Desulforapulum autotrophicum HRM2: one gene and its partner. The protein of the gene in region 1 interacts with the protein of each later gene in a pairwise test. Links are inferred from orthologs where the notes say so. Each region holds a gene or a part of one and is shown in the gene's direction. Other genes may lie near its edges.

Region 1 (14,983 bases):
CGGTATCATTGCCATCAATGCAAAAAAACTCTATGAAATTATCCGGGAATATCCCGATGCCCAGGTTCCTCTGAATGAAATTGAAAACAGATGGGTTGAAATAGGAAAGGACAATATTCAGTATCACATTGTTTCATCTGATTATGAGAACTTTCCAGAAACACCCCTGATTGAGGATATCCCGTTTGTAGAAATAGATTCTGCAGCCTTTAAAAAAATGGTTGAAGTTTCAGCAATGATAGCAGGTTCTGCTGATGAAAAAAGAACCTATGTTCTTGGTGCCCTTTTTGAAAAGATCACTGACGAAACAGGAGAACGTCTGAGGATGGTTTCCACAGATTCAAGACGATTAAACTCCTTTGACGCATCCTATGAAGGTGAACTTGTCTTACCCGATGAAAATGTAATTATTCCTAAAAAAGGATTGTCAGAACTTGGCCGATTTCTGGACAGGGAAGGCAGCGTGAACATTGGTATTAAAGATGATCATCTGATTGTTCAAAAGCAGAATGAAACCCTGATGATCAAGCTTTTGGAAGGGGATTATCCCGATTACAGAAGAGTTCTCAACACCGATCAGATGACCCAGATTGAAATGAGCAGAAGCATGCTGCTCATGGTCATGAAAAGAATGTCTATTCTCTCATCTGAAGATTATAAGAGCGTAATGTTTAATTTTAATGAAAACGAGCTTGTCGTCACCATTACCAACCCTGAGATCGGTGAATCCAAGGAAAAAATAACCATGGGGTATGGGGGTGAAGCATTTGAAAGTGCATTTAACCCCCGATATTTCATAGATGCATTAAATTCTATCAATAGTGACACCGTTATTTTGAATGTAAAGGGAGCTAAACATCCCTGTATCATCAAAGGCCTGGATGATGATCAACTCGTTTGTGCAATAATGGCAATGTCCGTATAAATTGGGATAAACAATGAAAAACAACGACAATGTAAAAGATTATGGTGCAAACAATATAAAAATTCTTGAAGGTCTTGAAGCCGTCAGAAAAAGACCTTCCATGTATATTGGAAACGTGGGGATAGAAGGCCTGCATCACTTGGTTTATGAGGTGGTGGACAACAGTATTGACGAGGCCATGGCGGGTCACTGTGATAAAATAATCGTCATCATCCATCCAGATCAGAGCGTCAGTGTCGAGGACAACGGCCGTGGTATTCCCGTTGGCATGCATGAAACGGAACATATACCGGCAGCTGAAGTGGTCATGACAAAACTCCATGCCGGCGGTAAATTTGACAAGGATTCCTACAAGGTATCCGGGGGACTTCACGGGGTGGGAATCTCCGTTGTGAATGCCCTTTCCATTAATTTAGAGATGGAAGTGTTCAAGGACGGCAAGGTTTACTTCCAGCGGTATTCCAGGGGTGTCAAACAGACTGAACTTGAGATCACAGGTGATACGGATAAAAGCGGAACACGAATCCTGTTCAAACCTGATTTTGATATTATGAACGAAAATGAGTTTGAATACGAAAAGTTATCCCGGCGGATGAGGGAGCTTGCATTCCTGAACAAGGGGATTCGCATCATCATTGAGGATGAACTTTCCGCTGAAAAGGATGATTTTCACTATGAAGGCGGACTTCTATCGTTTGTTGAATATTTGAACCGTAATTTTACCGCCATGCATGAACCCATTCATATTGAAGGAGAAAAGAGTGATGTCAGCGTGGATGTCGCCATTCAGTACAACGACACATTCAAGGAAAAAATATATTCTTTTGCCAACAATATAAACACCATTGAGGGCGGAACCCATCTGTCTGGATTCAAGGGCGCACTTACCCGTACGCTGAACAATTATGCAAGCTCTGGAAATCTTCCAAAAAATATGCAGAATATCAAGATCGGTGGTGATGATGTAAGGGAAGGGCTTACGGCCATTGTCAGCGTCAAGGTAATGGATCCCCAGTTTGAAGGTCAGACAAAGACAAAGCTTGGCAATAGCGAGGTCAAGGGAATAGTAGAGTCCCTTATCAATGAACGCCTTGCCATGTTTCTTGAGGAAAATCCCAACACGGCTAAAAAAATAATCATGAAGGCCGTTGATGCGGCAAGGGCAAGGGATGCCGCCAAGAGGGCAAGGGAGCTTGCACGGAAAAAGGGCACCCTGCTTGATTCAACCCTTCCGGGAAAACTTGCCGAATGCCAGTACGCAGATCCCAAAGAGAGGGAACTCTTTCTTGTGGAGGGAGATTCAGCAGGCGGTAGTGCCAAGCAGGGAAGGGACAGACGGTTCCAGGCCATCCTTCCCCTGAAGGGAAAAATATTAAACGTTGAAAAGGCGCGGTTTGACAAAATTTTAAGAAGTGATGAGATTAAAAATGTCTTTACCGTTCTTGGTACAGGGGCTGGAAAAGAGGAGTATGATATAGAAAAGATCCGTTACCACAAGATCGTCATCATGACCGATGCCGATGTGGATGGGTCCCATATCAGAACCCTGCTGCTCACCTTTTTCTTTCGCCAGATGCCCGATCTGATCAGCAACGGATATCTGTATATTGCCCAGCCGCCTCTTTTTCGAATAGGTAAGGGTAAAAGCGGCATCTATCTCAAGGATGAGCCTGAGTACAGGGATTATCTTCTAAAAAGGATATGTGAACAAAAGGAAGTTCGCCTGGCAGACAGCGAAGAGCCCCTGCCAGAAGAGAGTCTCTTTGCCTTTTTAAAGGATTTGATCTCGTTCCACAATGCCGTTGACCGGCTCACCATGCGTGAAATGGATACAAAACTTTTAATGTTCCTGATCGGTGAGGGGGTAAAGGATAAATTCTTTCTTGAGGACCTTGAACGTATGACATCCCTCAAGGAGACCCTGACCGCCAAGGGATATATCATCCGTGATATCACATTTGACGAAGAAAGAAACCTGTATGAAATGGATATCCTTGGCAACGAGCATGACCGGGAAAAGGGTATAAAGCACAGCCTTGTCACGGTTGGCCGCAGCCTGATCGCCATGGGCGATTATACGATCATGCACAAGGTGCTAAACAAGATAGAATCCATGGACCTGCCGCCGTTCAATGTGTGTGCCAAATCTTCCAGTGACAAGGTGGTCTCTTTTGAAGACAGGACTGAATTTTTCAACTATATTATGGCTGAGGCCAAGAAAGGGATAGCCATCCAACGATACAAGGGTCTTGGTGAGATGAACCCGGATCAGCTGTGGGAAACCACAATGGATCCTGAAAAAAGGGTGATGCTCCAGGTCAATATTGAAGATGCGGAAAAAGCCGATGAAATTTTTACCCTGCTTATGGGTGAAGAGGTGGAGCCCCGGAGAAATTTTATTCAGACCAATGCCCTTGAGGTTTCGTCCCTGGATTTTTAATTAGTGTTTGAACGAAAACTCACCCATATGCGGCGTTGCTGCAAATTTCTGAAATCCTCACGTACTACAGTACGCTCCGGTTTCAGTTTTGCTCGCGCCTTGCATCTGGACAAGTTTTTATCCAAACACGTGTTTTAGGTGGGTATTATTTAAGGGATTTAATGGCCCGGGCTGCTGCTTTTTTCTGTTGTTTAAAGGTGGCTGCCCGGGCCATTGCTGTTCGGGCGGATTGAATCTTGCCAAGGTTCCATCGGCTATATCCCAGCATGAGCCAGGAATGTCCTGAATTATCCTTGGGTGCAAGGGTTTCAAACAGGGTTTCAGCTGCCTGGTATTGTTCCAGATAAAACAGCAGGTCTCCCTTGAGCATTTTTAATTTAATGGATATTTTTTCCGTTGTCAGCACCTGATCCAGAAGTTCAAGGGCCTTCTGATCAAGATTCATCTGTCTAAGTGCAATAACTGTGTTTTGTGTGACTGCCAATCTTTTTTCCGGGGTTGATATATCCTGGTAGTGTTCAACGGCTTTTGCGGGAATGCCCGCGGCCAGGTAAAGATCGGCCATCAGTTTTTTCTCATTGTCCGTCAAAGGGGTTAAAAAGCTGTACAGAGTCATTGCCACAATGGCGTTTTCCATCTTATTGTTATCCAGGCTGAACCGTGCAAGTCCCTTCCACCATTTGGGTTCAAGGGGATATTCCCTGGTTAAAAAAGTCACAAAATCAAGGGCTTTTTTATCCATGCCAAGTTCCATATATTGGTAAAGAAGGGCCTCCTGCCAGGTGGTTCTGGCGGTTCCATCCATATTTTGTGCAAGATATTCCATGTGTGGCAAGGCATTTTTTGGCTGTTCGAGTGCCAGGAAAATATGGACGGCAAGCTCGTGCCAACTGGGTTGGATCTCGCCGGTATGATTTTTTGTCAGACGATTGAAAACCGCCATGGCCTTTGGATATTGCCTGGCAGAGAAAAAGGCGTTGGCAGCATAGTATAGCAGAACAGCCCTTTTTTCCGTCTCAAGTTCGTACCCCCTGACAAAGCATTGACCGGCCCTGTTAAACTGTTCAAGGTCGTAACAGGCCTTTGCAAGGTTCAGCCATGCAGGTGAAAAATCACCACCGTTTTTAACACAGTCTTCGTAGTATCGGGTCGCCTCTTCTATATGGTTGGCTTCCATGGAATAATTGCCCAGGGTAAACAGCAGAAAAGGATGGATCTGTTTGTTTGTTTCTATTAACTTTTTTCTAAATGTTTCCAGAAGATCAATGGCCTGGGATCGTTTATCTGCCTGGGTCATATTCCGGGCTTTTTCCAGGGCAATGGCTGTGGAAAAGGGAATATCCGCCTGAATATTGTCTTTACCCAGGGTCAACTGTGGTTGAAGAAAGATAATAAAAACCAGCAACAATAACGTTCGTTTATCCATTGATCTTTTAATTTTCAAGTTCAAACCTTATGGTTGTTTCCACCCGGGTTTTAACGGCCACTCCTTCAACTGTTCCAGGGGTGAATTTCCACCTGGGAAGGGCATTGAGTACGCTTTGGTCAAATACATTTTTCGGTGATGAGTCAAGGATGGAAATATCTTCCACCTCCCCTTTTGGATTGACCAGAAAGCGGACCTTTACCCATCCTTCTATTCCCCTTCTTTTTGCCTGAAAAGGATAGACAGGGGGAATGTGAACCTTGGGTACAAGGGAATTATCTATATCAGCACCGGTATATATTCTGTCCATGACCTGGGGGGAAAATGCCACCTGTTCCATTGGAAAAACCGGGGCCTGGGGCGTTGTCGGTAAATTAGGGTTAACCTTAAAGTCAAGGGTGGGAAAATCATGGGCCACCCGTTGGGGTGCAGACCTGGGGGGCTGCTTAATGTTTTTTAGCGTATCTTTTTTTCCCTTGGATTCCGAGTCTGGCCGTTTTTTTTCCGGCTCTTTTTTAACTATTTCTGGATCAGGTTCCTTGAGTCTCACAATATTGACCTGACTGGTTATTCTTAATTCTTTTATGCCGGTCTGTTTTTCATGGTTTGTCATCAACGGCATAAGGCTGAAAAATACGAGGTTCAGCACAATGGATACAAGGGCTGCACCCAGCCACGGCCTCAAGTGTTTCACCTAATTTTTTCCGCCTTCATGCCTGCTGCGAGGCTCACCTCTTTGGCGCCTGCCAGGCGGCATTGATCCATGGCGGCGATGGCCGTCCCCGTATTTGAATTTTTGTCCGCCACAATAACCACACTTCCGTCCGGCTTTTCCCCAAGTGATCTTTCCACATTCAGGCGTAACGCCCTTATGTCGATCTCCCGGTTGTCCATATATATCTTATCCTGGGCCGTTATACCCACCAGAATAGTGACATTTTCTTTGGCAATGGCCGTTGATGCGGTGGGACGGTTGACTTCCACCCCGGTTTCCCTGACAAATGAGGTGGTCACTAAAAAAAATATCAACAGGATAAACACCATGTCTATCAGGGGTGCTATATCCAGGGTCAGGCTTTGTCTTTTTGCTTTTCTGGCTGCTGTGATGTTGATCATTGTGGTTTATTTCCGTTATACAAATCTTTGGAGGTATATGCCGGTTGATGCAATGACTCCTTTTAATTTTTCTGCACGCTTGACAAGGAACCCGTGCATGTAGAGCCCGGGAATGGCCACGAGGAGCCCTGTCTGGGTGGTCACCAGGGCTTCTGATATGCCGCCTGCCATGGCCCTGGCATTTCCCGTTCCAAAGGTTGATATGATATCAAAAGTCGCCATCATTCCTGTCACCGTTCCAAGGAGTCCGAGAAGGGGCGCCACGGCGGCCAGCACCCCGATCAGGGCAAGATGGCGTTCAAGGACGGTTATTATATCCATTACCGTTTCGTCAAGGATGTAAAGGTCCACGGAGGCCTTCCGGGTCCGGTTGTTCAAAAACTGGGTCACCAGAAGGGAGACCGCTCCCCGGTAAAGGTGAACGGGGGGGAGTTCATTGTTTTTGACAAATTCTCCTGCCATTTCCCTTGACATGTTTTTTCGATGGAGCCGATGGAAAAATAAGATGCGGTTAATGATTAAAGTCCACATGATAATTGAGACTGCCACCAGGGGAATCATGACGATGCTGCCAGTCCTGAGGTAGGCTTCCATGGCCCAGAAATGGTTTAAGACCTGGTTTAAAATCTGATTCAAAATTCACCGTTTCCAAGTATAAAAAAAGCATTGACCATGGCCACGCCCTTCTCTTCCATGGTGGCGATCATGGTTTCAACCCAACGGCTTAACAGGGTGTGGCACAGCATGATGGGGATGGCCACACACAGGCCCAGCATGGTGGTTACAAGGGCCTCTGATATACCGCCTGACATCATCCTTGGATCGCTGGTGCCGTAAAAGGTGATGGTGTGAAAAGTGTTTATCATGCCTGTGACCGTGCCAAGAAGTCCCATGAGCGGTGCAATGGCTGCCAACATGCCAAGGGTGGATAAAAAGCGTTCAAGTGGGGGGATTTCCCTGAGGATTGCCTCCTGGAGCGCATTTTCCATATCTGTCCTTGTTTTTGTTCTAAAATCCATGCCCGCGGAAAGTGCCCTGGCAAGGGGCTTTTTTCCATGGCGTGCCAGAAGCTGACTGCACCCTTCCCAGTCCTGTGCGGCTATTCTTTTTTTCAGGGTTGCCATGAACGGGGCTGCATTTAGATATTTCCTTGCCAGAAAAAATGTTTTTTCAAGGATGATCAGGACCGCCAGAACAGCCAGGGCAAGAATCGGCCATACAACGGGTCCTCCCTTGGGTATTTGCTCTAAAAGGCTCAACCGGTGGGTGAGTTGACGCATGGCATTGCCCTTGGAAATATCAATGGGAACAGCATCGGATTTGCCGTTCATATATTTTCCAATGGCCTTTTGCATGGCACTTGAAGGTTCCTTTGAAAGGGCAAACAATTGCTGGCTCTCATCTGAGAAGAGTAAAAAGCCAACGGTCTTGTCAATTCTGTAGGCTGCGGTAAAGTTGCCAAGGACCAGAATATCGGCCATGACCTCCTTTCCCATCTGGTCGATGATGGTTCCCTGCTGAATTCTCACCTGGCCTGAACCCAGGATTTCATCCATTAAAATATTCTTCATGGCCCGTATATCTTTCATGGCTGGAAATTTCGAAGTTTTTAACAGGGGGGTAATAGCAGCCTTTCTATCCTTGATAAGAGCGCTCTGGAGGCTCTGTCCGATCAGGGTGTCAATATCCTTTGCCGTGATCCTCACAAAGCCTGAAAGTTCCTTTACAACGGCATCCATTTCGGCAAGCCTTGTACCCATTTTTTCTTTGCTTGCCTTGAGGGCCTTGATCTTTTCCTTTAGCTGAATGTTTTTTTGATCCAGGGCCAGGTTTTTTTGTTTTTGCTGTTCAATTGCCCGGGTCAGACTTTTTTTATCCTGGAATATTTTCTGTCGGCTTTCGTTTGCCTCTTTTGCAGCTGTTTGACGTTCCAGATCGGCCTGATGCATCATTTTGTTCCGCTGTTCCTGGGCTTCAATGGCCGTGGCTCGCATGTCGTGGGTTTGCTGCTGTGCGGCAAAAGAGTGAACCGTAATCCCCATGGATAAAAACAGGATAATCAGTATCATTCCTGGATTTTTCACTGGGCCACCATCCTTCCCAGGGGCAGGGTCAGAAAATCCATGGCTCTACGTTTGGTGCCCATTTCAACGGCCTTTGCGATTTCACTGTTGTACGAGACAGGCAAGGGTTGCCATGACTCTTTTGCCCGGTCGTAAAAGCCGGTAAGGTTACCGTCCGGGGTAATACAGAACAACGAAACCCGGCCAAGGCGGAAGATATCTGCCAGTATTGTTTCACCCCCCAGGGAAACCTTTTCCTGGTACACCTCGACAGTGTTGCCATAGCTTGCCTCGACAAACAGGGTTTCCATGGTTTTTCTAAATTTTTCACTGACAGTGATTTCGCTTGATTGGACAAGCGTTTTAAGGGCTGCAATCCGGTTTTTCCTTTCGTCCAAGAGCATGGGAAAATTATTTTCCACAAGGGCATCAATCTCAACCACGGTTGCCTGTAAAAAAGGATCAAGGTCTGATGCGATTTCCTCAATATCTTTGAGGGAAGTTTCCAGGTCGCTGATGTTCACCTGAAGCTGGTTGATGGCATCCACAAGTTCGATCTCCTCGTTGGTGAGACTCTCAAATTCTGCTTCAAGGGAGGTGTACTCGGCAACAAGTTTTTTTTTGTCCTCAAACCAGCGGGCTTCGTTTTTTTGAGTTTCCTTGCGGATATCCACCCCTTTTTTTACTGAATCCATGGCTCGTTCTGCAAGGTTATCTGCAGAAAAAGCCCCCGTCGGCATGGAAAAAGCCATGAGTGCAATCAATATCAGTCGTGTTGAATGTTTAACCAAAATTTTTCCCCAATCCACTAATTTAAAGTTGCCACCAGCTATAGATTTACGATAAAAAAAATGCAAGAAAAATTTAGGTGGACCCTGGGATCTGTTTTTTTTTGCATGAATAGGTTTAGTGATTATTATATGTCCCATGAACTTACTTGAAATGACATTTAAAGAGGTATCCCAACTCTTGTACAATGGATTCGGCCGGGGGGATTACCATGCAGGGGCACTACTCCGGGAGGTAATAAAAAGGGGAAATCATAATTTTTCAACGGCCCCGGAGTTTGAGCGGTCACAGGGGATGTCCCTGGCCCTGGTATCCGATTACGAGTTGCCGGATTTTACCGTTGTGGATCAGATGGAAGAGGATAATACCGTAAAGTTTGTTACCCGTTTACACGACGGATGTTCCATTGAATCTGTGATTATTCCCATGAAGCAGTACAATACCCTGTGTGTTTCCACCCAGGCAGGATGTCGCATGGGTTGCAGGTTCTGTGAGACCGCACGATCGGGTTTCAAGAGAAATCTTCAGGTACATGAAATCACGGGTCAGCTCTTTTCCGCCAGGAACACCCTGGGAAAAAAAATCAGCAACATCGTGTTCATGGGTATGGGTGAACCCTTTGATAACTTTGACAACCTTGTGCGGTCCATTCGGGTTTTTAACGACCAGAAGGGTTTTGATGTGGCCTTCCGCCACATGACCGTCTCCACCTGTGGTCTTGTCCCCGGCATAAGGGCCCTTGCAGGACTTGGTCTCACCCAGCTGAGCCTTGCCGTTTCCGTCCATTCGGCCATTGATGAAGTAAGGTCCGTTCTCATGCCCGTCAACCGGCGATATCCCCTGAATGTGTTGAGGGCTGCCCTGGCGGATTACCCCCTTCACAAACGACGTTATATTCTGGTCGAGTATGTGTTGATAAAGGGGGTCAACGATTCCCAAGAGGCTGCCGCAGCCCTTGTGCAATACCTTGTCCCCCTTAAGGTAAGGGTAAATCTCATTGCCTATAACCCGGGCCGGGACCCGGATCCTGAGTTCCAGGGGGTGGATGATTGTTCCATGAACCAGTTTGCCAGCTGGCTTGAAGATTCCGGGTTGTTTGTCATCAAGCGCTGGAGCAAAGGTCAAAAACTCATGGCCGGTTGCGGCCAGCTTTCGACCCGGACTTAGGGACTCAGAAATAAATAATTCCTCAATCTTGCTTGTCTTTCAGCTCGTCTTAGGTGTTGCATCAAAGGGCACATATTTCAATATGCTCCCTTTGATACGCCTTGAATACGAGCTGAAATCCTGTACCATATTTGTGGAATTATTTACATCTGAGCCCCTTAAAAGATCCCCTCTTTTTCCATGTCCTGGATGGCTTTTCTCATCTGGCGGATGGCCTGGCGAAGACGTTCCTCGTTTTCCACAAGGGCCAGTCTTAAAAATCCCTCGCCCTCTTCACTGAACCCGACGCCCGGTGCCACGGCCACATTGGCCCGGTTCATCATCTCAATGGCAAACTGCATGGATCCCATTTTAGCGTAGGGTTCTGGGATCTTTACCCAGACAAACATGCCTGCACCTGGCGATTTTACTGGCCAGCCCATGCGTTCAAGGCCACTGCACAGGGTGTCCCGCCTTGACTGGTAGATTTCTACCTGCCGGGTTATGGTGTCGTCACAATCCCTCAGGGCGATGATACCGGCAATCTGTATGGCTGAAAAGATACCGTAATCAAAATATCCCTTTATTTTTGCAAGGGCGGCAATAATTTCAGCATTTCCCACGCAATATCCCATGCGCCATCCAGCCATGTTGTAGGATTTTGAAAAGGATCCAAATTCCACCCCCACATCTTTTGCTCCGGGCGCTTCAAGAAAGCTTGGGGCCTTATATCCGTCAAATGTGATCATTGAATAGGCAAAATCGTGGATGACCATGAACTTGAATCGTTTAGCAAGTACCACGATCTCCTTGAACAGATCCAGGCTGCCAAGTTCGCCCGTGGGGTTGTGGGGGTAGTTGATCATCAATACCTTGGGACCCGGATAAAAGGATTCGCAGATATTGACGATGCGTTTGAGAAAGGATTCTGCCGGTGCAATGGGAATTCTTACCACATTTGCTCCGGCAATGACGGCCGCATATATATGGATGGGGAACGCAGGTCCTGGCACCAGAACTGAATCCCCCGGCCCCAGAAGGGCGAGGCTCAAATGGGAAATACCCTCTTTGGATCCGATGGTGAAGATCGTTTCTGTCTGAGCATCAAGCCCGATGTCATAGTGGCGTTTATAGTAGAGGGCTATTTCCCGTTTAAGATTTTTCATACCCGAAGAGGCGGTTGGATAGCCGTGGGTCTTGGGATTCTGGGCCACTTCAACCAGTTTATCAACAACGGTCTCAGGGGTCGGGTCCATGGGGTTGCCCATGCCAAGATCGATGACATCGTCCCCGTTGCGTCTTTTTTCCATCTTCATGGCATTTATCATGCCAAAAAGATAGGGGGGAAGCTGCTCCATCCTGCTGGCAAAACGTATTATTTTATCTTCAGCCATCTCCATATCCTCCAAAATTGTGATCCAATAAAGGTCACAGGTTTATCTTAAATTGAAACCTTATTTTTTATCACATAATAATCCGGTTTGGGAGGAGAAAGTAATATTATCCTATAATGATGCCCAGGGTTTCCAGATACCGGGCAAAGAGCGCCTCTTTTTCCGGAAGAATTACCAGATGACGATCCCCGGCAGGCAGGCAAAGCCGGCCCATTTCTTTGTCGGTCAATATCTGCTTGCGGATATCCCCATGGCACTCGAGCAGGGTTGCCTTTCCCCTGTCCACAACTGCCGAGCTTCGTTCTTCAGCCTTTTCAAACAGTTTTTCAAGGTTTTTTCCCGGTTTTTCCTGGGTGATCTGAGTGATGAAGGCGTTAATGTCCTTTAATGTCTCCCCGGCTTTAAGGGCATTGAGCAGGGAGACAAGGGAGACCTGCCAGCGGCCGGCCTCTGTTTGATCTGCTATTTTATCAAGGTAGAGGCTGTGATCAGGCGTGGGGATTCCTTTGCCCGTATACAGGATATCCGTGTCATGAATTTCAAAATCCCGGGGATCCACGGCGTTGTAATCGGTTGAAAGTCCCAGCACATAGGCCCCCAGATCGTTGAGCCGGATCTGCATCAACCCGTCACACAGGCTCAGAAAAGGCTCATCATCTGCGCCCCAGCAGGATTGGAAATCAGGCCTGGCGTTGTCCGGATATTTATAAGAAACGTCCACAAGCCCCAGGGTGGCGCCATATTGAAACAGATAGATCAGCAGATATCGCAGCTGTAAAAGTGACCAGGTATCATTATAGTCCAGAAGGCCGTAATGGGGATCGCCAAAGTAGAGTTTCCAGTCGTAGTTGGTCATTTCAAAGGTTTGGGATTCTGAGCGCATGAACCGTTCCACCTCATCCACTGAAACCCATCTGCCGGGTTCAAGGCAGGTGAGCACCCCATTGATCACGGGCCGTCTGCGGACGGGTGAGGTCATGGTCCGTCCCTTGGCTGACCGTTGACCTTTGATGACCGTCACCTGGGAGAATTCATCAATGATTTTCGTCTTTTCCCATTTTTTCCAGATGGTTTGAATGCCCTTGGCCAGATCTTTTTTCAATGCCAGGGTACCGGCCCGGGTCAATTTGAGGAAATTTCCGTCAATGGCTGCAAGTCCTCCCCCCTGGAGCAGCAGGGGCCAGGCAAATGCCTGAATGGGATCAAGGTCCTCGGCATCATAAAAATCTCCTTCACACAGATGGGCTGAAATCTTTTTAACGGTTGCGGCGGTGGCACGGCCAGTCTTTGGGCTGACCCGGATTTGGTTTTCTTTGACCATGGTGAGCAATGCGTTCAGGTTCATGCAGGCGGCATGGGCGGTTTCTCTGACGGTCATTTCCGGGTCATCATCCAGGTCTTCATAATCGATCTTTTCAGGGGCGGGCCGTTTGATTTTTTTTTCCAGGATGGCCATCAGATCCGGGGGAATTTTTCCATTTATAAAAAACAGGTACATCAGGTGCATGCTCCCCCTGCCCCCTTTCGATTCCGTCTGGGGAAGCGCGCTGTATTTGGCAAAAAACGGCTTGCTTTTAAAACAGCCGCTCCAGTTGTAAACGGCCTCAGCCAGTGCATTCATGGCCATGGGATCCAAATAGGCAAGAATGGTGTCAATATCTTTAAAAACCGTTGATGCGATGTGGGCCGCCAGCTCAGCCTTGCGTGTGGGATTGTTTTTACTGATCTGGCTGGCCAGGGATTTGAGTTGATCCACCATGTAAGTGCCATTCAATGCCTGTTCCAGCGTCTTGTAATCTTCTTGAAATCGTGCCATTATTTTCTCTTTGCTATGGTGATGGTTGAAGCGCTGACAATGATTGCCGCCTAATAATCAGGTTTATGGATACCATGGAAAACAACGACCGGTAAATAAAATATATGGAAAAAAAGAACAATCCCGTTGCCAGGGCTTACCGGCAGCTTGACCCTGTCTTGAAAACAATGGTCCGGATTCTGGCAGTTCAGGTGTCTGAATTGACCCAGAAGCAAATGGGGGCTTGTTTGAATGCCCTGGGACTCAGAGATCAAGAGAATATGCCCTTTGTGCAGAAAAACCTTCAACCCCTTGTAAAGGCGCTTGAGCAGCAGAATCTTTTGATTAAAAAACCCAAGGGGATCACCTGCCCTGAATCCGTATGGGCAACAGCGGTTGAGGATGCCGTAACCACAGGTCAGTTCCAGCAAATAGCCTTGACTCTCCTGGACGCGATGCCGATTCAAAGATCACCCAACGGGTATTTTTTCCGGCGACTTGAAGATTTTTACAGGGCATTTCAAATGGCGGTTTATGGGGGGGATACCCGCTTTGACCTGGATGTGGTTCACCGTTCCGGCAATTTTTATTTTCCCATGGCGTTTCAGGAAAACCCGCCTGTCCAGGTTCTGTTTAACCGTCCGTTTCAGCCCCTGATTTTTGACTGTATGGCTCCGAAAACGAGATTAAAAATCATTGAATATATCCTGGAGTCGGCAGGACGAAATCTGGAACCCGTGGGGGATGCCCTGGAATATGGTGTGGCGCTTCTGTCAAAAACGCCCGGGCTGGAAACAAGCCATGGGATATTGACCTGGCTGTTGTTTAGGGGGGAGATCGCCCGCCTTCAGGCGATTTCTGGCCGGTTGAAAGCGTCCCCGTCTGTTTCAGCTTCAATGGGATGGGGCAAGGTGATCTGTGGCGACAATGACGGTGCCTTGACCTGTTTTAACGCTGCCCTGGCTGCCATAAAAAAAAATACCCGTAAAAGAAAGGTGTTTCTGACTGGGTATGAAGGGCTGTTTTTTCTGTTTGCCCTGTTGAAAAGTACAGCAGACGACGACCACCGGGCTGCCCTGGCCTGTATTGATATTGCCGACAAAGAGAAAAATCCCTGCCTGCCGGTGATGGTGGCCATGAAACCCATGTTCCAGGAGAAGCTCGGGCTTGTTGCCCCGGTGTATGATTCCCTTGACCACTGCATTGAACAGAACCATGCGGTTATCTCTTTTTTAAGTATCCTTGTCATGACCTGGACAGATAAAAAAAGAGCCAAATCCCATATATCAATCCTGGAGAGCGTCAGAGAACGAGCCTTTAGATCAGGCCTTCGATGGATAGAAGCTGAGGCAAGTGCACTGCTTGCGGAGTTGGGCGAAGAGGTTGAAATAAATGGTAAGCGGTCAGAAAAAATCCATCAAGCGTGTGGTACTAAAACCCTTGCTACACTGGTTAAACCCGTTTCCCTCTGGGAAAAAAATCTTAATTCACTGATTCATATAGGGGAAGCCCTTACCCAGAAACCAAAAGCTGAAGCAGACTACCGTGAATTGCGCCTTGTCTGGCTGATGCAGCACAGTGAAAAATACAATACCTGCCATATCACCCCCCGCCTTCAGAAACGCTCAAAGGACAACACCTGGACCAAGGGGAGACCCGTGGCTTTGAAAAAACTCTACGGGGCTTACCCAACCATGGAGGGGTTGACGGACCAGGACAGACAGGTGGCCAGTGCCATTGTTGAAGAATCCTTCAGAAGCGGTTACCGTTATGGTTACCGTAAGATCGACTATCGCTTTGATGGGGACAAGGCGTTGCCAGCCCTTGTGGGTCATCCCCTTATTTTTATTGGCGCTGCCCTTGAAAGCCCCGTGGAGCTTGTTATGGGA
Region 2 (17,262 bases), 4.1 Mb from region 1 along the record:
AAGGCCAACCATTGACTATATCAGCCCAAGGGAGGGGATAGCCATTGTTGCCCTTGGCTGGACAGTCATGGGGCTCTTTGGTGCGCTTCCCTTTTATCTGGGCGATGGGCTGCCCCATTTTACCGACGCCTTTTTTGAATCCGTATCCGGGTTTACCACCACAGGCTCGTCCGTGCTGACCAACATCGAGGGGCTTTCCAGGAGCCTTTTGTTCTGGCGAAGCTTTATCCAGTGGCTCGGGGGTATGGGGATCATTGTTTTGAGCCTTGCCATCCTGCCCTTTCTCGGTGTGGGCGGGATGCAGTTGTTCAAGGCAGAGGTGCCAAGCCCCGTTCCAGATAAACTGACCCCCCGACTCAGTGATTCTGCCAAGATCCTCTGGTATCTGTATGCCCTTATTTCAGTTGCAGAGGTGATTTTTCTTCTGGCCGGAGGTATGGATTTTTACGACGCCCTGTGTCACACACTCACCACCATGCCAACGGGCGGGTTCTCGACAAAAAACACCTCCATGGCCCATTATGACAGCGCCTATCTGGACTATGTGGTGGTTGTTTTCATGGTCATTGCCGGAATCAACTTTTCCCTGCACTACCAGATGCTCAGGGGAAGAACCCTTATCTTCTGGCGGGATTCCGAATGCCGTTTTTTTCTCGGGTTGTGCCTGGTCCTATCCCTTGTGATCGCCTTTAACATCCACGGCACGGTGTATGACAGTTTTGGCAAGGCGTTTCAATACGCCTCGTTCCAGGTGGTTTCCATTGTCACCACAACCGGGTTTGCCACGGCCGATTATGAAACCTGGCCGGGGTTGAGCCAGGCCATCATCTTTATCTGCATGTTCATTGGTGCCTCGGCCGGCTCCACCGGCGGTGGTATGAAGTGTGCCAGGGTCATGGTCTGCTTCAAGTATTGCTACAGGGAACTCTTTGTCCTGGTTCATCCCCGGAGTATTGTCCAGGTGAAGCTTAATGCTGCCGTGGTGCCGGATTCTGTGCTGAGGAGTATCATGGGGTTCCTGGCCCTTTACATGGGGCTCTTTGTGTTCAGCAGTCTTTGTCTCGCGGCCCTTGGCATGGACATGGTCTCCTCGTTCGGGGCCGTTGCCGCCTGTATCGGCAATATTGGTCCCGGGTTTGGAACCGTGGGACCGGTGGATAACTTTGCCCATATCTCTGCTGCCGGCAAGTGGATTCTCATATGGTGCATGCTGCTTGGTCGGCTTGAGATCTATACGGTGATCGTTCTTTTTGTGCCGGAATTCTGGAAAAAATAGGGTCTGTTGAAAAAAGGTGTTGACAAAAGTTTCATAAAGCTTTAAAAGTTCTTTGTTTTTGTGAGGGCCGTTAACTCAGTCGGCAGAGTATCTGCCTTTTAAGCAGAGAGTCACTGGTTCGAGCCCAGTACGGCCCACCACAAAAAAAATGATGTTGCGTCCCCATCGTCTAGCCCGGTCCAGGACACCGCCCTTTCACGGCGGCGACAGGGGTTCGAATCCCCTTGGGGACGCCATCTTTTAAAATCAATGTGTTTACCCTATATTAAACAGACGTTTTCAGACCCCCAGGGCACTTTGTCCTGCTAAGGGATGATCGGTCTGTTTTTTTGGTTTGGAGGTTTTACCGATGAAACCCGTTGTTGCCCTCGTGGGCCGGCCCAATGTGGGAAAATCCACCCTTTTTAATCGAATCACCCGGTCGAGAAATGCCCTGGTGGACGATTTCCCCGGGGTTACCAGGGACAGGCATTATGTGGATGCCGTGTGGAACGAGCGCCCGTTTACCCTGGTGGACACGGGCGGTTTTCTTCTGTCCGATGACGACTTCTTTGCCAGGGAGATCAGGGGCCATGTGGAATTGGCCATTGAAGATGCGGATATTGTCGCCCTTGTACTTGACGGCAGGGCAGGTATCTCTCCCTTTGACAGGGACCTTGCCGATATCCTGAGGCGGACATCCAAACCGGTGTTTTTCCTTGTCAACAAGGTCGAGAACCATAAGCAGCGGGAGGAACTTCTTGAATTCTACTCCCTCGGCATTGAAAAGTTTTACCCCATGAGCGCAGAGCACGGCATCGGGGTCGAACCTTTTCTGGATGATATGGTGGCGCTTTTCCCGGCACCTGAGCCCGTGGTTGAACCCCAGGCTGGATCAGAACAGGGGGAGCCGGATGCTTCCGAACAGGAGATCTGCATTGCCGTGGCAGGCAGGCCCAACGTGGGCAAATCTTCCCTTATAAACCGTTTGTTTGGCAAGTCCAGGGTTGTGGTAAGCCATGTCCCGGGAACCACACGGGATTCCGTGGACCTTTCCATTGAGCGCAACGGCAGGCGGTTCCGACTGATTGACACGGCAGGCATTCGGCGCAAGGGAAAGGTGCGGGAGAGGATAGAGAAATATTCGATTCTTAAATCCCTCAAGAGTCTTGACCAGTGTGACGTTGCCCTGATTCTCATTGATGCCGACGAAGGCGTCACGGACCAGGACATCACCATCGCAGGCTATGCCCAGGACCGGGGGTGTGGTGCCTTGTTTCTCATCAATAAATGGGATCTGCTTGACGAGGATCGAAAGGACCAGCGGCGGTTCATGGAGGACCTCAGGACCAAGTCAAAATTTCTTTCGTTTGCCCCTGCCATGACCATCTCGGCCCTTACGGGGTTTCGCACCCACAAAATTCTTGCAATGGTTGAAAAGATCCATGCCCAGTACGCCTACCGGATCAACACCGGGCTGTTGAACCGGATTGTCGAGGATGCCATTTTCCGGTCTGAACCGCCCATGCACAAGGGCAAACGCCTGAAGTTTTTTTATGCCACCCAGGTTGCGGTCAAACCACCGACCATTGTCTGTTTTGTCAACTATCCAGATGCCGTTCATTTTTCCTACCACCGCTATCTTGTCAACCAGATCCGTGAGATGGCTGAACTTGAGCATACGCCCATCCGGCTTTTGTTCCGGGCCAAAACCGGCAAGATCGATTTTTCGGGAAAAAGCAAGCTTGCCGAAAGAATTGTTGAGAAAAAAGAGAAAAAGACCACCCGCAGGAAAAAAGAGCGCAAGGAGCAGAGCCGGCGCAAGCGGGTCAGGGATTTAAAGGGTTAGCCCCCATGGAGATGGATCTGTTCGATGGTGGAGAAGATGAGGAAGGCTCCCCGTTCCGTCCCCTTGCAGACAGGATGCGGCCCCAGCGCCTTGGTGAGGTCGTGGGGCAGGACCATGTGGCAGCACCCGGCAAGATTCTCCACAGCGCCATCACCAATGACAGGGTCTTTTCAACGATTTTATGGGGACCGCCCGGGTGCGGGAAGACCACCCTTGCCGGTATTATTGCAAAAGAGACCAGCTCCCATTTTATGCAGCTCTCAGCCGTGCTCTCCGGGGTCAAGGATATACGGGCCGTTATTGAGACGGCCAAGGAGCAGCGCCGCATCCGGGGTCGAAGAACCCTTGTGTTTGTGGACGAGATCCACCGGTTCAACAAGGCCCAGCAGGATGCCTTTCTTCACCATGTGGAAACAGGGGCCATCGTCCTTGTGGGTGCCACAACGGAAAACCCCTCGTTTGAGGTGATCCCGGCCCTGGTCTCCCGGTGCCGGGTGATTACCCTTAATCGCCTGGGGGAACGGGACATCGTCACCATCCTTGAACGGGCCGCAACAGATCCGGTCCGGGGGCTTGGTTCCCTGGGGATTATTTTTTCTGCCGAGGCTTTGAACTATATTGCCGCCACTGCCGACGGTGATGTGCGGGCAGCCCTTGCCACCCTTGAAACCATCGGTGTCTATGCCTCGGCCAGGAAAGGGGCGGGCGGTAAAACCCCTTCTGCCATTACGCCGGAGGATGTGGCGGCTGCGGTTGAGAAAAAGGCCCTGCGTTATGACAAGTCCGGGGAAGAGCACTTCAATCTTATCTCTGCCTTTCACAAGAGTCTCCGGGGCAGTGACCCGGATGGTGCCATCTACTGGCTTGAACGAATGATGGCAGCAGGCGAGGATCCCCTTTATCTGATCCGCAGAATGGTCCGGTTTGCCACTGAGGATGTGGGGGTTGCAGACCCCGGCGCCCTTGGCGTTGCCCTGAACGCCCTGGAAGCCTACCGTTTCCTGGGATCTCCAGAAGGGGACGATGCCCTGTTCCAGGCTGCGGTTTATCTTGCAACGGCCCCCAAGAGCAACAGCGTTTACATGGCCCATAAACGGGTGAAAAAAAAGGTCGAAGAGACCGGTTCCCTGCCGGTTCCCCTCCATGTCAGAAACGCGCCAACCCGCCTGATGAAGGATATGGGGTATGGCCAGGGGTACCAGTATGCCCACGACCATGTGGGCGGGTACTTTCCCCAGGAATATCTTCCAGAAGGGCTCAGGCAAGAACGGTTCTATCTGCCCACGGACAGGGGATACGAGGCTGTTGTAAAGCAGCGCCTTGAGGCCTGGATAGCCCTTAAAAAAACGAAAAAATCTTAAATTTCTGACCCCTGGGGGTGAATTTTTTTATATGAAACACTCGCCAAAGTATTGTCAATGAAGGTGTTTCAAAATTCGTTGAGGCCGGAGCCATACCTCGCTCCGGCCGTGCCGGTTTATAAGAAACTCTTGTCGAAACATCATTGTGAAAGTCTCGACTTTAGAGCCCTCTTTGGTTACCCTGACTGGAACATTGTAAACCAAAGGGGTTGGGATTTTTGCCCTTCCAGGCGTTAAGAAGCGCAGGCTGTTTGAGGACTTTAGCCCGCAGTTCCTGCGCTTTAGTCTGGAAGGGCAAAAATCCCCCCGACGTTTACCGTTCCGGTCAGGGTAACCAAAGAGGGCGGAATGGTACTATCGCCTGCCCGGTATCATCGTGTTTCATGCTTCGTTGTGTCCGGCAGGACATGTGGGTTATATGAAACACTCGTCGGACCGGTAGACGGGAACGGGTATTACCCTCCGCTCATTCTCGCAGCCCGTCCTGGGCTGCTCCGAGGGAAACGGCAGCTCCATCAGCGTCCATGCTGACCGCTGCCGTTTAATCCGCTGCGGGCAATACCCGTTCCCGCCCACCTCTGGTGTCGAGTTTCTAAATTCGTTGTGGCCAGGGCAGATACCCTGTTCCTGCCGTGTCGGTTTTTATAAGAAACTCCTGTCGAAACATCATTGTGAAAGTCTCGACTTTAGAGCCCTCTTTGGTCGCCCTGACCGGAACATTGTAAACTAAAGGGGGCGAAATGGTACTATCGCCTGCTCTGTATCATCTTGTTTCATGCTTCGTTGTGCCTGCTATCCATGTGGGTTATTCTGGATTCTGATTCCAGGAAAAGCATTTCTGGGTGTATCGGTCCTTCTGGTTTTGATCAAAGGTTCGTTCACAAATGTCTATTTCCCCGGTCTGGGTGATGATGAGGATGGTTGAACATCGGGTTCCGTAGGTCGGGCTCTCAATGAAGATCGGTGCAAGCAGACGTTCCCACGCCATCCCCACCCCGGTATCTGGAAGTTCGTCGTCATGGGGCCGGGTTCTGTCTGCCAGCAGGGGGAAAAGCGCATCCGTGGTGATATCTCCGGTTTTATTCAGGCATTTTTCCAGGGCTTTTTTGCCCCTTGCCACCTTGGGCCATGGCGTGTTCATCAGATGGTTGCTTATCCCATAGAATCCGGGTAAAAGTCTGGTTGGGCTGCCCTTGATGTTGGAAAACCAGTAAAGAGAGTTCTGGTCCCCTGCAAGCAGATTGAATCCATTGAAACGCTGTGCCTGGGTTTTGAATCTGTTCAGGAACGTCGCCGGATCCAGGTTGGATTCAAGGAAATCTGTGACGATGCCTCCCCTTGACGGGGCATCCTGTCGCTGCAGCGATGGTTTTCTAAAATTTGTGATGGCTGCAAACCGGCCTTTTTTCGTGACCCCAAGCCATGTCCCGCCGGCCTTGATATCCTTTCCGGCAATGATCCCGGACCCCTTTGCCCAGCAATGCATGGGCAGGGTGGGCCGGTCCAGGAATTCATCCCGGTTGGCAGCGATGATGAGGCGTTTTCCGGGTGTTTTTTCATAGGCGGCAAGGATGAGGCACATGGTGTTAATTCCTTGTATTTGAAAATTGTATTTGTTATTAGTTATTGGCTGAACCATCCCGTTTGTACGAAGGTTATGGTGTCAGATATAGTTTAAAAACAGCATAAAATCAACGACCAGGAGATTAGACATGAAAGATGTAGTGATCGTAGGGGGTGTGCGAACACCCGTTGGTTCCTTTGGCGGTACGTTAAAGAGTGTGTCTGTTGTTGAACTTGGGGCGATTGTTATGAAGGCCCTGTTAAAACGTTCCGGGGTAAGGCCCGTGGCAGGGGAGAATTTTGGACCAGATTCCCTGGACGGCCAGGGCATGATTGACCTTGAAAAAAAGGGGTATGACTATGATGACTCACTTCAGCCCCTTATCATTGACGAAGTGATCATGGGAAATGTACTTCAGGCTGGTCAGGGCCAGAATACGGCCCGCCAGGCGATGATCGCTGCCGGGATTCCCCGCCAGACCACGGCCTTTACCGTGAACAAAATCTGCGGATCCGGTCTCAAGGCCATTGCCCTGGGGGCCCAGGCCATCATGTCGGGCGAAGCCGAAGTTGTCGTGGCCGGTGGTCAGGAGAGCATGAGCAATGCGCCCATGGCCCTTCCCAAGGCCCGCTGGGGCCACCGCATGGAACTTACCGGCAAGGGTGAGATCCTTGATCTCATGGTCTTTGATGGGCTTTACGAGATATTTTACGGCTACCACATGGGGCTGACCGCTGAAAACATCGCCGCGAAATACGGAATTTCCCGCCAGGAGCAGGATGACCTTGCGCTTCTGAGTCACAACCGGGCCCGTGCTGCCATCAAGAATGGCACCTTTGCCCAGGAGATTGTTCCTGTTCCCGTGATGGTGAAACGCCAGGAAACCCTTGTGGACACGGATGAGCGGCCCATGGAGACAAGTCTTGAAAAACTCGCCAAGCTCAGACCCGCCTTTAAAAAAGACGGCAGCGTTACCGCAGGCAACGCTTCCGGCATCAATGATGGTGCGGCAGCTGTGCTGCTCATGGACCGGGAAAAGGCCAATAGTATGGGGCTTGAAATTTATGCATCGGTAAAAGCCTTTGCCGCAGGCGGTGTTGATCCTGCCTACATGGGCCTTGGTCCTGTTCCTGCTGTCAGAAAACTCTTGAAACGAACCGCCATGACCATTGATGATATTGAAATGGTTGAGCTTAATGAAGCGTTTGCATCCCAGGCCATTGGTTGCATGCGGGAGCTTAAGCTTGATATTGAACGTCCCAATGAGCTTGGAAGTGGTATTTCCCTTGGCCACCCCATCGGGTGCACCGGTGCACGTCAGATGGTGACAGCCATTAATCAGATGAAGAGAAAAGGCTATGGCACAGGATTGATCTCCATGTGTATCGGCGGCGGCATGGGTATGGGCATGATCATTGAACGATAGAGGATTCAGGAATAAATAATCCATATATCTTGCTTGTCTTTCAGCTTGTATTCTGCGTTGCATCAAAGGGTGGATATTTCACTGCTCCCCGTGATGTGCCTTGAATACAAGCTGAAATCCTGTCCCAGATGGGTGGACTTATTTTATCTGCAGCCTTAACCGCTGGTTTTTTCTTTACTTGGGACTGTTCAAGTGGTAAAAAACAGGTTGATTTGTCAACTATGATCTATAAGAATATAAAAAGGCTTTTATTATGGACATTAGCAGAAAACTCAGCATCATGGTCTTCACGGCAGTGCCTGCCATCATCGGGGGCGGAATTGTCTACCATTTTTTCGGCAGCTTTACCCAGGTTATCATTTATGAGGCACTCCTTTTCATTGCAGCATTAGGGTGCCTGGGCCGATAGTTCCATGGAATCAAGGGAGACCGGTGATTCTTTAAACGCCAATGGCGGTCCCAGAGGGCAGACCACCTCGGAAAAGGCGGTTTTTTTCTTTTTTCTGGCGCTGTTCTCCGCCGCCATTATTCTGGTCTGCTGGCTGTTGTCCCCGTTTTTTGCCACCATTGTTATGGGGTTGGTGGTAATGGGTGCTTTTGCTCCGCTCAACAGACTTCTCCAGAGACGGCTCAAGCCAGGTCTGGCTTCCATGATCACCTGCCTGGTGATCTTTTTTGTAGTTCTGGTGCCGGTGCTCTTTTTTGTCGGAGTACTCTCCAAGGAGGCCTATGACCTTTATCAGATGGCAAAGAGTGCGGTGCTTGGTAATCAGGTTAAGCAGGTCCTTGAAAATACCCATGTCCTGGAGCGGGTGAACCACCTGCTGGCCACCATGGGGTTTGACCTTTCTTTTTCCTGGGAGGAGATGGTCAAGCCCGTTTCAGAACTTGGCCGTGTGGTGGGGCTCTATCTGTTTCAGCAGGCAAGCTTTGTCGCGTCCAATGTGTTTAAGATAATTTTTTACTTTTGTCTTATGCTCATTGTTGTTTTTTATCTCTTTATCGATGGGGCAAGGTTTGTCGATTATATCTATGACATCTCACCCCTTGCAGACGAGCACAATGAAAAGCTTTTCTGTAAATTCAAGGAGATGGCAGGGGCCGTGCTTGTGGGCAACGGGCTTGGCGGATTAATCCAGGGTGTTGTGGGTGGGGGCGCTTTTTTTATGCTGGGCCTTGCCTCTCCCTTTCTCTGGGGGGTCATCATGGGCTTTCTGGCTTTTCTGCCCATCCTTGGAATCGGGGTTGTGCTGATTCCAACGGGACTGATCCTCATGCTCAAAGAGCGAATGGCTGCCGGAATTTTTATTCTGGTTCTCTACGCCGTTCTCTCCTGGGGCATTGAATACGTTTTTAAACCAAAGGTCGTTGGGGACAGGGTAAAGATGCACCCCCTGGTGGTGTTTTTTTCAATCATCGGAGGGCTTGAAATTTACGGCATTCTGGGGATTATCTATGGCCCCCTGATAATAACGCTTTTCCTGACCCTGGCCGACATCTATTTTGCAAATTTCCAGGCCATTGTGGAACCTGACAGAGTTAAAGGGAATATTAAGAAGGATAGTTCATGCTAAATCAAGAAGAGATCACCAATACGATCAGCATCGAGACGGAGATGAAGAAATCCTACCTCGAGTACGCCATGAGCGTTATCATTGGAAGGGCGCTTCCCGATGTTCGGGACGGGTTGAAACCGGTTCACCGCCGTGTGCTGTTTGCCATGCGGGAGCTTAGAAACGACTGGAATAAACCCTATAAAAAGTCGGCTCGAATTGTCGGTGATGTCATTGGTAAGTACCACCCCCACGGTGATACGGCCGTGTATGACACCATGGTCCGCATGGCCCAGGACTTTTCTCTTCGCTACACCCTGGTGGACGGCCAGGGTAACTTCGGGTCCGTGGATGGTGATTCTCCGGCCGCCATGAGGTACACAGAGGTCAGGATGAAGAAGATCGCCCACCAGATGCTGGCCGATCTTGAAAAAGAGACCGTGGATTTCATTCCCAACTACGACGAAACCATGGCCGAGCCTTCGGTGCTTCCCACAAAATTTCCAGCCCTGCTGGTCAACGGATCTTCAGGCATTGCCGTGGGCATGACCACCAACATTCCTCCCCACAACATCGGTGAGGTGGTCCAGGGACTCATCGCTCTTCTGGAAAAACCCGACATCACCATCGAAGAACTCATGATCCATATCCCGGGGCCGGATTTTCCTACCTACGGAAAGATTTACGGTCGGAAGGGCATCCATGAGGCTTACACCACAGGGCGTGGCATCATAACGGTCCGGGCAAAGGTCGAGGTTGAGGTCAACTCCAAGACAAAGGCTGAAACCATTGTTGTGACCGAGCTTCCCTACCAGGTGAACAAGGCAAAGCTTGTGGAGAAGATCGCAGAACTCATGCGGGCAAAGGTGATCGAGGGTGCCTCCTATGTAAGGGATGAATCCGACCGCCAGGGCATGCGCATCGCCATTGGTCTCAAGCGGGACCAGTTTCCCGACGTGGTGATCAACCAGCTCTACAAACACACCAACATGCACACAAGCTTTGGTATCATCTTTCTGGCCGTTGTCAACAACCGCCCCGAGCTTTTTACCCTTAAGGAGCTTCTCGAGCAGTTTCTCAACCACAGGCGGTCGGTGATTATCCGGCGGACCCTGTTTGACCAGAAAAAGGCCATGGATCGGGCACACATCCTGGAGGGACTGATCAAGGCCCTGGACAATCTGGATGCGGTGGTGGCTCTGATCCGGGCGTCACAGTCGCCCGAAGAGGCCAAGGCTGGCCTTGTACAGAGCTTTGAACTGACCCAGATCCAGGCCCAGGCCATCCTTGAGATGCGCCTCCAGCGCCTCACAGGACTTGAGCGGGACAAAATCAACGAAGAGTATGCCCAGCTGCTCAAGGATCTTGCCTGGTACCAGGAGATACTGTCAAGTGACCAGGTGGTCAGGGATATCATCAAACAGGAGTTGACCGAGCTTAAAGACGAATACCAGGATGACCGCAGGACCCAGATTGTCGAGGCCACAGGTGAGATCAACATCGAGGATCTCATTGCTGAAGAGGATATGGTGGTAACGGTTACCCGAAGCGGCTACATCAAGCGCAACCCCATTACCCTCTATGCCAGCCAGCACCGGGGAGGCAAGGGCAAGACGGCCATGGGCACAAAGGATGAAGATTTTGTCGAACACCTCTTTGTGGCCTCCACACACCACACCTTTTTGTTCATCACCAACCTTGGCAAGGTCTACCAGTCCAAGGTGTACGAGCTTCCCATGGCTGGCCGGACAAGTCTTGGCAAGGCCATTGTCAACCTGTTGAACTTTGAACAGGGCGAGAAACTGGCAACGGTTCTCACCGTTCCCGAATTTGTGGAGGATCGTTACGTGGTCATGGCCACAAAGCTTGGCAGGGTCAAGAAAACCGACCTTATGGCCTACTCAAGACCCAGATCCGGTGGGCTCATCGGCATCAAATTGGCCGATGATGACGAACTCATTGCCGCAGGTATCACCGACGGGAAGACCGATATTTTCCTTGGCAGTGAGGGCGGCAAGGTGATCCGGTTTGACGAAAACGATGTCCGGACAACGGCCAGGGGCTCCATGGGGGTCAGGGGCATGCGCATTGATCCAGGGTCGTGTGTGGTGGGCATGGAGGTTCTTAACCACGGCCAGACCCTTCTCACCGTTACCGAGAACGGATATGGTAAGCGGACCCTGATCCAGGAGTACCGCTCCCAGACCCGGGGCGGCAAGGGTGTCTTTTCCATCCGGACATCCGAGCGCAACGGAAAGATGGTGGCGCTGCTTCTGGTGGAGGATGAGGATGAACTCATGCTCGTGACCGATGGGGGCAAGCTTATCAGAACCGGTATCCAGGATATTTCCGTCATCAGCCGCAACACCCAGGGGGTCAAGCTCATCAATTTGAGCCCCGGTGAGAAGCTCATTGGCGCTGCAAGGCTTCCGGAGGAGGAAGAGGAGGAAAAAGACGAATCTGAGGCATCGGAACAGTCAGAAGAGGGCCGTGTTGATCCCCATGAGGGTCCAGATGAATTCGATGCCGGGGAGAGCCATGAACCAGATTCCACCGAATCAGAGGACGACAAACCCGACGACAGCGGATCCTGGAAAGACGAATCCGAAGACGACGAATCCGAATAATGCCGGTTTAAATGGGGCCGGTCCGAATGGGGCCGGTCCGGGCAGGAATTCAAACACGGGGCATCGCAGTCGACTCAAACAGCGGTTCCTTGCCAATGGAATATCCGGTTTTCTTGACTATGAGGTGATTGAGCTTCTCCTGACCCTTAATACGCCGAGAAAAGACTGTAAACCCAGTGCAAAGGCCCTTCTGGATCGATTCAAGACGCTCCAGGGGGTGTTTGAGGCAAGTGTGGAGGAGCTCTGCCGGGTGAACGGAGTGGGGCCTTCAAATGTGCTGGGCATCAAACTCATCAAGGCGGTGTCGGATCGCTATCTTGAACAACGGATTCGGTCAAAGACGGTGTTGAAAAATTCCCATGACCTTTGCGCCTTTCTTGGACATGCCATTGGCCATCGACCCAGGGAGGTGTTTGTCGGTATCTTTCTGGATGCCAAAAACCGGGTGCTTGCCAGTGAGATTTTGTTCGAGGGCAGCCTCTCATCGTCTGCTGTTTATCCCAGGGAGGTCATTGCAAAGGCCCTGGAGCACAGGGCTGCGGCCCTTATTTTTGCCCACAACCATCCTTCGGGGGAGACCTCTCCGTCCCCTGAAGACCTTGCCATTACCCGGCGGCTTTTTTTTGCCCTGGCCCATGCCGGGATAACTGTTCACGAGCACCTGATTACCGGGGGGGAGCGTTTTTACAGTTTTGCCGACCAGGGGATTATTGCAGAGTTAAAAAGGGAGTTTGATATTCAGTATGGATAGGGACGAACCAAAAAGACCCGACTGCTTTGGAAATCTTGACAAGGTATTCCCCATGAGCCCCCGGGGATTGCGTGAAACACCCGATGACTGCATGTACCTTTGTCCCTTTAAGACCGCCTGTTTACGGTGTGCCATGGCAGGCACCCAGGGGGTTCCGGTCCATGAGGAGATCATTGAACGAAGTGAACAGGCAGGTATGATCGGTTTTTTTGAGCGGTGGTCAAGGAAAAAGCAGCTGGCCAAAAAATAAGAGACAACGGTTTCAGGAGGGTTTCAGGAGGGTTTCATGAAAACAGTACGCGAGATTGAGTTTAACTCAAAAACGGTTCTCGTACGGGTGGATTACAACCTGCCCATGGATGAAAACGGGAACATTGCCGATGATAACCGGATAAGGGCGACACTTCCCTTGGTTAATTATCTTGTGGACAAAGGGGCAAAGATTGTTCTTGCATCCCACATGGGCCGGCCCAAGGGAAAGCCCGCGGCCTCCCTCTCCCTTGCACCTGCGGCCAAAAGGCTGTCTGAACTTTTGGGTTTCGAGGTGGTGTTTGTCGACGACTGCATCGGTCCAAAGGTGAAAGAACGGGTCGACCAGCTTGAACCGGGTCAGATTATCCTCCTTGAAAATCTCAGGTTTTACAAGGGAGAGGAAGAAAATGATCCGGAATTTGCCCGATCCCTTGCCGAACTCTGCCAGGTTTATGTCAACGATGCCTTTGCCGTAAGCCATAGAACTGCCGCATCCATCGTTGCCATCACCCGGTTTGTTCGTGAAGCCTGTGCCGGGTTTTTGCTTGAAAAAGAGGTGAAATGCTTTCACGATTCCATTGAAAATCCTGTTCATCCCCTTGTGGCCATCATCGGGGGGGCCAAGGTGTCCAGCAAGCTTGGGGCCCTTGAAAATATGCTCAACCATGTGGATGCCCTTGTAATCGGGGGTGCCATGGCCAACACCTTTTTAAAGAGCCAGGGTAACGATGTCGGCGCTTCCATGGTAGAGGAGGATTTGGTTGAAACGGCTGCCCATATTGTTCAAGAGGCCAGGGATCGAAAAATTAACCTGATCCTGCCCGTGGATCTGGTGGTGGCCGACCGATTTGACGCCGATGCCCAGACCCGGGTTGTGGATGTCAAAGCTGTCCCCCAGGGCTGGATGGCCCTTGACATCGGACCTGAAACAGGAGCGATTTTTGCCCGGGCCATCCAGAGGGCTGCAACAATTGTCTGGAACGGCCCCATGGGGGTCTTTGAGATGAAGCCCTTTTGCAACGGGACGAAAATGGTGGCCGCTGCCGTGGCCGCTGCCGATGCTTTTTCCGTTGTGGGCGGCGGAGATACAGGCCTTGCGGTGAATCTGTGCGGGGTGGCCGATAAAATGAGTTATGTCTCCACCGGGGGCGGTGCTTTTCTGCATCTCATGGAGGGAAAGAAACTTCCCGGGGTCACGGCCCTGGACTAGGACTGAAAGGGAGGGGAATGTTCTGCTGCACAAGAAATCGGTTAAGCCGAAAAGATAAGCTCAGGCGGTCCTATTACGAGCTTCTGAGGGATGAAATGGATCAGTTTGTCCTGGGCTATGCCCTGGTTGATTCCTATGATAATTTTCTCCGTCAGAAGATTCCCTATCCCTTTGTTGAGACAAGGGAACTCAAACCCAGGGCCAGGATTCCATCGGTTGAGTTTGAACTCCAGAACTCTTTTTTGATTCTTTTTTCCGAGGCTTTTGTGGACGAAAGTCATAAAAAGTATATCCGTTACTTTGACGCCAACAAGACCACAAAGACCAATCTTTTGAAACACAGGGATTTTCCCGAGGGTGAGGAATATCACCGTAATCTCAAATTCATGGATACCGCTGGGTTCTTTGACTTCATGAAGACCCTGCTTCCGGTGGATTATGCCCTGTTGATCCAGCGGGATATACGGGCTGGAACCGTCGACCGCTATGCCTTGACCCACTTTCATGTCAGAATTGACTGGCCCATTGCCGATGCAGCCGAAGATCTGGCCCGGGACCTTCGATACATCTCCAAGGATCTTTATGAAAAGGGGGACAAGTACGCGGACAATATTCAAAAGAAGTTTTTCGAGTACTACGGCATGCCGGTGCTGGCAGGCGGTAGAAGAACGGCAGCCATTGTGGCGTCCCAGTATTTTCGAAAACTTGAGGGCATTACAACGGTTTATGTGGGCAGCAGCGAGTCAAGGGCCCTTCTGCGGATCGATGAAAACGGGATCTCAAAGTCCATTCTCATGCGGTTTACCCGGGCGGAGGTTGTTGAAATCGCAAAGTCTGCCGGTATCAATCAGGGTAGTTTTACCAAAAATTATGTGGTGGCCAGGGAGGGTAAGTGGCTGATATGCATCTTTAACGTGGTCTATGCCTATACCTCCCACGCCCTTACCTCTGAGGGGGGGCGCCTCAGGGAAGTCAAGTTTGATACCAACTGGCTGACCGTGTCCGAAGAGCAGATTCTTCCCAAACCAACGGTGTGGAAATATCCTCCCATTCCGTTCAAGATTATCTATTCTGGGCCGGCCTAGTTGATGACGGCCTGGATGGCTGTTTCAAGTTGTTCGTCCGTAAAGGGCTTGTGCATGAGTCTGTTGATTCCTGACTGGATGAGATAATCATCGTTGACACTGGCGTGGTGACTGCCTTTTTCCACCTCAATGAAGTCGCTTTGGGTGGTGATCATGATAATGGGCAGCTGTTGACGGGTGTATTTTCGCCGGATTTCCCTTGTCAGCTGGATACCGTTGATTTTCGGCATGTTCAGATCTGTGATGAAAATATCCGGTTTTAACGCTGAAATTGCCGCGATTGCCTTTTCCGGGAATTCAAACACCGTTGGGTGATGTCCGAATTTCAGGAGTTTGTTCTGGTATAGCTTGAGCATCATCCTTGAATCATCCACCACGTAAACTTCAAGGCCTCTCTTCCCGGTCCGGGCATCGTTCGCCTGAATTTTATCCTCCATGTCAGCGGCAAGGGCTTCCCTGTTTTTTGATCGCAAAAGGTCCATGAAGTGGTGCCGGGTGGCCGGGTCTGCCTTGTTTATGACATGGTCAGCGGCAAGCCGGACAAAGGACGCTTCGTCCAGGAGAAAGTTAAATATGCTGTCTGCCTCGGTATCAATAAGGGCTGCAACGGCATCACAGGCTGTTTTGTCCTCCTGGCGCACAATATTCTTTAGACCTGCCACAAGCACCTTGGAAAGGTTTTTGTCAACTGCCCTGGCAGCGCTCATCCTCACTGCTTCCACACTGTCTGAAAGGCCGCCTGTAAGGCAGATGGCCGATTTAACTGACGGGATTTTCGCAAGGGCTTCGTAAAGGGCCTGGCGGATGTTGGCGTCATTCGGCTGGACATTGATCATATCAAGCAGGGTGGGAAGGGCTGACGGATCACCGATGTACCCGAGGGTGGTCACCAGGTGGATCGTATGATCGACACCTGCATTGCGGGTTGCCATGGTCAGTGTGGGTACGGCCTTGTTACCAATGGCAATGAGCTGGTCAATGGCTGCATCCCTTGTGTCGGCATGGGGCGATTCAAGGAGGCGGGCCAGGCAGTCAAGGGCAAGTTGGTTCTGGATTCCGGCCAGGGCTTCGATGGCCACAAGTCTGGATTCATCGGTGTTTTCCGGGTCTGTTATGGTTGAAAAAAGGGTGTCAATTGCTGCTTTATTGCCCATTTCTGCCATGGCAAAAATGGCGGCATTCCTGATTGCAACGTCGGAATTCTTTTGGACCAGGGCAAGGTTCGGCAGGTATTGGTCAAGCCTCAGAGCACCCAGGGCCTTGGTTGCGGCGAGTAGAATTTCCCTGTCTTTTTCCTGGTCAAGTATCCGGGCAAGGTCGGGGGCTGCCTCCTTGAGCATCAGATCCCCTGCTGCCTGGACAAAGAAAAGGCGGCTTTTTTTATGCTCGTGGTTGATATATCTTATAACAAGGTCGGTTCTGCCGTAGGATTTGTCGAGGATGAGTTCGTAAAGTGCCTCGTTTACCCCGGGATTTGAAATTTGAATTTTCAGCAGGTGCTCAAGCAGGGGGAATGCAATGGCGTCGGGGGCTTTGCCAAGGGTAAACAGGGCTTTTTGCTGGATGGAAAAATCCATATCCTGGTCGGATGCAAATTGCAGCAAGGCCTTTGCCTTGATAATGTCCTGTTCGTTGATGCAGAAATGAAGCTCATCCATAAACTCTTTTGGATCAATACCGGCCATGGCATATTATTCCTTTAGCTTCAGGTTATCTGAACTGGTAAAAAACCGATTTCAGGTATCTGTGGGGGGTGAAAAGATCACATTCATTGGCAAGGGATTCGGTGGATCCGATGATCAGATATCCGTCGGGTTCAAGTACCCTGGCAATGTTGGCGTAAATTTTTTTGCGATCTTCCGGGGTAAAGTAGATCATGACATTTCGGCAGAGAATGATATCAAACTTACCAAGCCCGACAAAGGGTTTCATGAGGTTCATTTTCTTGAACTGGGCCATGAAGCGAATTTCGTCTTTGATCCGCCAACCGTCCTTGTCAGCGTTGAAAAACCGGGTGAGGCGATTTGGATCAAGCCCCCTGGCAATCTCAAACTTGTTGTACCAGCCATAGCTTGCCTGGGCCACTGCTGCATCGGAGATGTCTGTTCCAAGCATCCGGATGTTGTAATTGGCAGGTGTTATGCCGATTTCAATCAAGGCCATGGCAATGGAGTAAATCTCCTGGCCGGTGGAGCTTGCCGCACTCCAGAGGCGAAGGCTTGGTTTGAGAGCGGTCTTGGCCTTTGTTCTTTTGTCCATGAGATCGGGTATAATTTTGTACTGGAAAAGTTCAAACGGGGACTTGTCCCTGAAAAAGTAGGTTTCGTTG

Evidence for each region.
Region 2: the proteins of gyrB (region 1) and gyrA interact in binary tests that used the Escherichia coli proteins (3 or more experiments, as listed by UniProt). The link is inferred for Desulforapulum autotrophicum HRM2 from one-to-one orthologs.

The regions. Positions count from the first base shown.
Region 1 is NC_012108.1:192-15,174, forward strand. The notes cover bases 595-3,651. They hold gyrB (DNA topoisomerase (ATP-hydrolyzing) subunit B), read left to right. Parts: upstream 595-938; coding sequence 939-3,365; downstream 3,366-3,651. Other genes in these bases: dnaN (DNA polymerase III subunit beta), read left to right, coding at 595-925; HRM2_RS00015 (tetratricopeptide repeat protein), read right to left, coding at 3,511-3,651. Outside these bases: more of dnaN, read left to right, coding at 1-594; more of HRM2_RS00015, read right to left, coding at 3,652-4,791; HRM2_RS00020 (energy transducer TonB), read right to left, coding at 4,799-5,485; HRM2_RS00025 (ExbD/TolR family protein), read right to left, coding at 5,482-5,907; HRM2_RS00030 (MotA/TolQ/ExbB proton channel family protein), read right to left, coding at 5,923-6,501; HRM2_RS00035 (MotA/TolQ/ExbB proton channel family protein), read right to left, coding at 6,540-7,976; HRM2_RS00040 (DUF3450 domain-containing protein), read right to left, coding at 7,988-8,761; 23S rRNA (adenine(2503)-C(2))-methyltransferase RlmN, read left to right, coding at 8,898-9,926; HRM2_RS00050 (aminotransferase class I/II-fold pyridoxal phosphate-dependent enzyme), read right to left, coding at 10,085-11,299; HRM2_RS00055 (hypothetical protein), read right to left, coding at 11,406-13,115; HRM2_RS00060 (DEAD/DEAH box helicase), read left to right, coding at 13,220-14,983. UniProt on the Escherichia coli protein: DNA gyrase negatively supercoils closed circular double-stranded DNA in an ATP-dependent manner to maintain chromosomes in an underwound state.
Region 2 is NC_012108.1:4,101,453-4,118,714, reverse strand. What follows is about bases 8,623-11,835. They hold gyrA (DNA gyrase subunit A), read left to right. Parts: upstream 8,623-9,022; coding sequence 9,023-11,635; downstream 11,636-11,835. Other genes in these bases: radC (RadC family protein), read left to right, coding at 11,547-11,835; HRM2_RS18060 (AI-2E family transporter), read left to right, coding at 8,623-9,029. Also shown: HRM2_RS18095 (TrkH family potassium uptake protein), read left to right, coding at 1-1,276; ribosome biogenesis GTPase Der, read left to right, coding at 1,626-3,104; HRM2_RS18075 (replication-associated recombination protein A), read left to right, coding at 3,116-4,465; HRM2_RS18070 (NRDE family protein), read right to left, coding at 5,271-6,047; HRM2_RS18065 (thiolase family protein), read left to right, coding at 6,178-7,455; HRM2_RS27170 (hypothetical protein), read left to right, coding at 7,709-7,864; more of HRM2_RS18060, read left to right, coding at 7,869-8,622; more of radC, read left to right, coding at 11,836-12,386; HRM2_RS18045 (hypothetical protein), read left to right, coding at 12,379-12,636; HRM2_RS18040 (phosphoglycerate kinase), read left to right, coding at 12,673-13,848; HRM2_RS18035 (hypothetical protein), read left to right, coding at 13,866-14,933; HRM2_RS18030 (response regulator), read right to left, coding at 14,930-16,618; HRM2_RS18025 (CheR family methyltransferase), read right to left, coding at 16,644-17,262. UniProt on the Escherichia coli protein: A type II topoisomerase that negatively supercoils closed circular double-stranded (ds) DNA in an ATP-dependent manner to maintain chromosomes in an underwound state.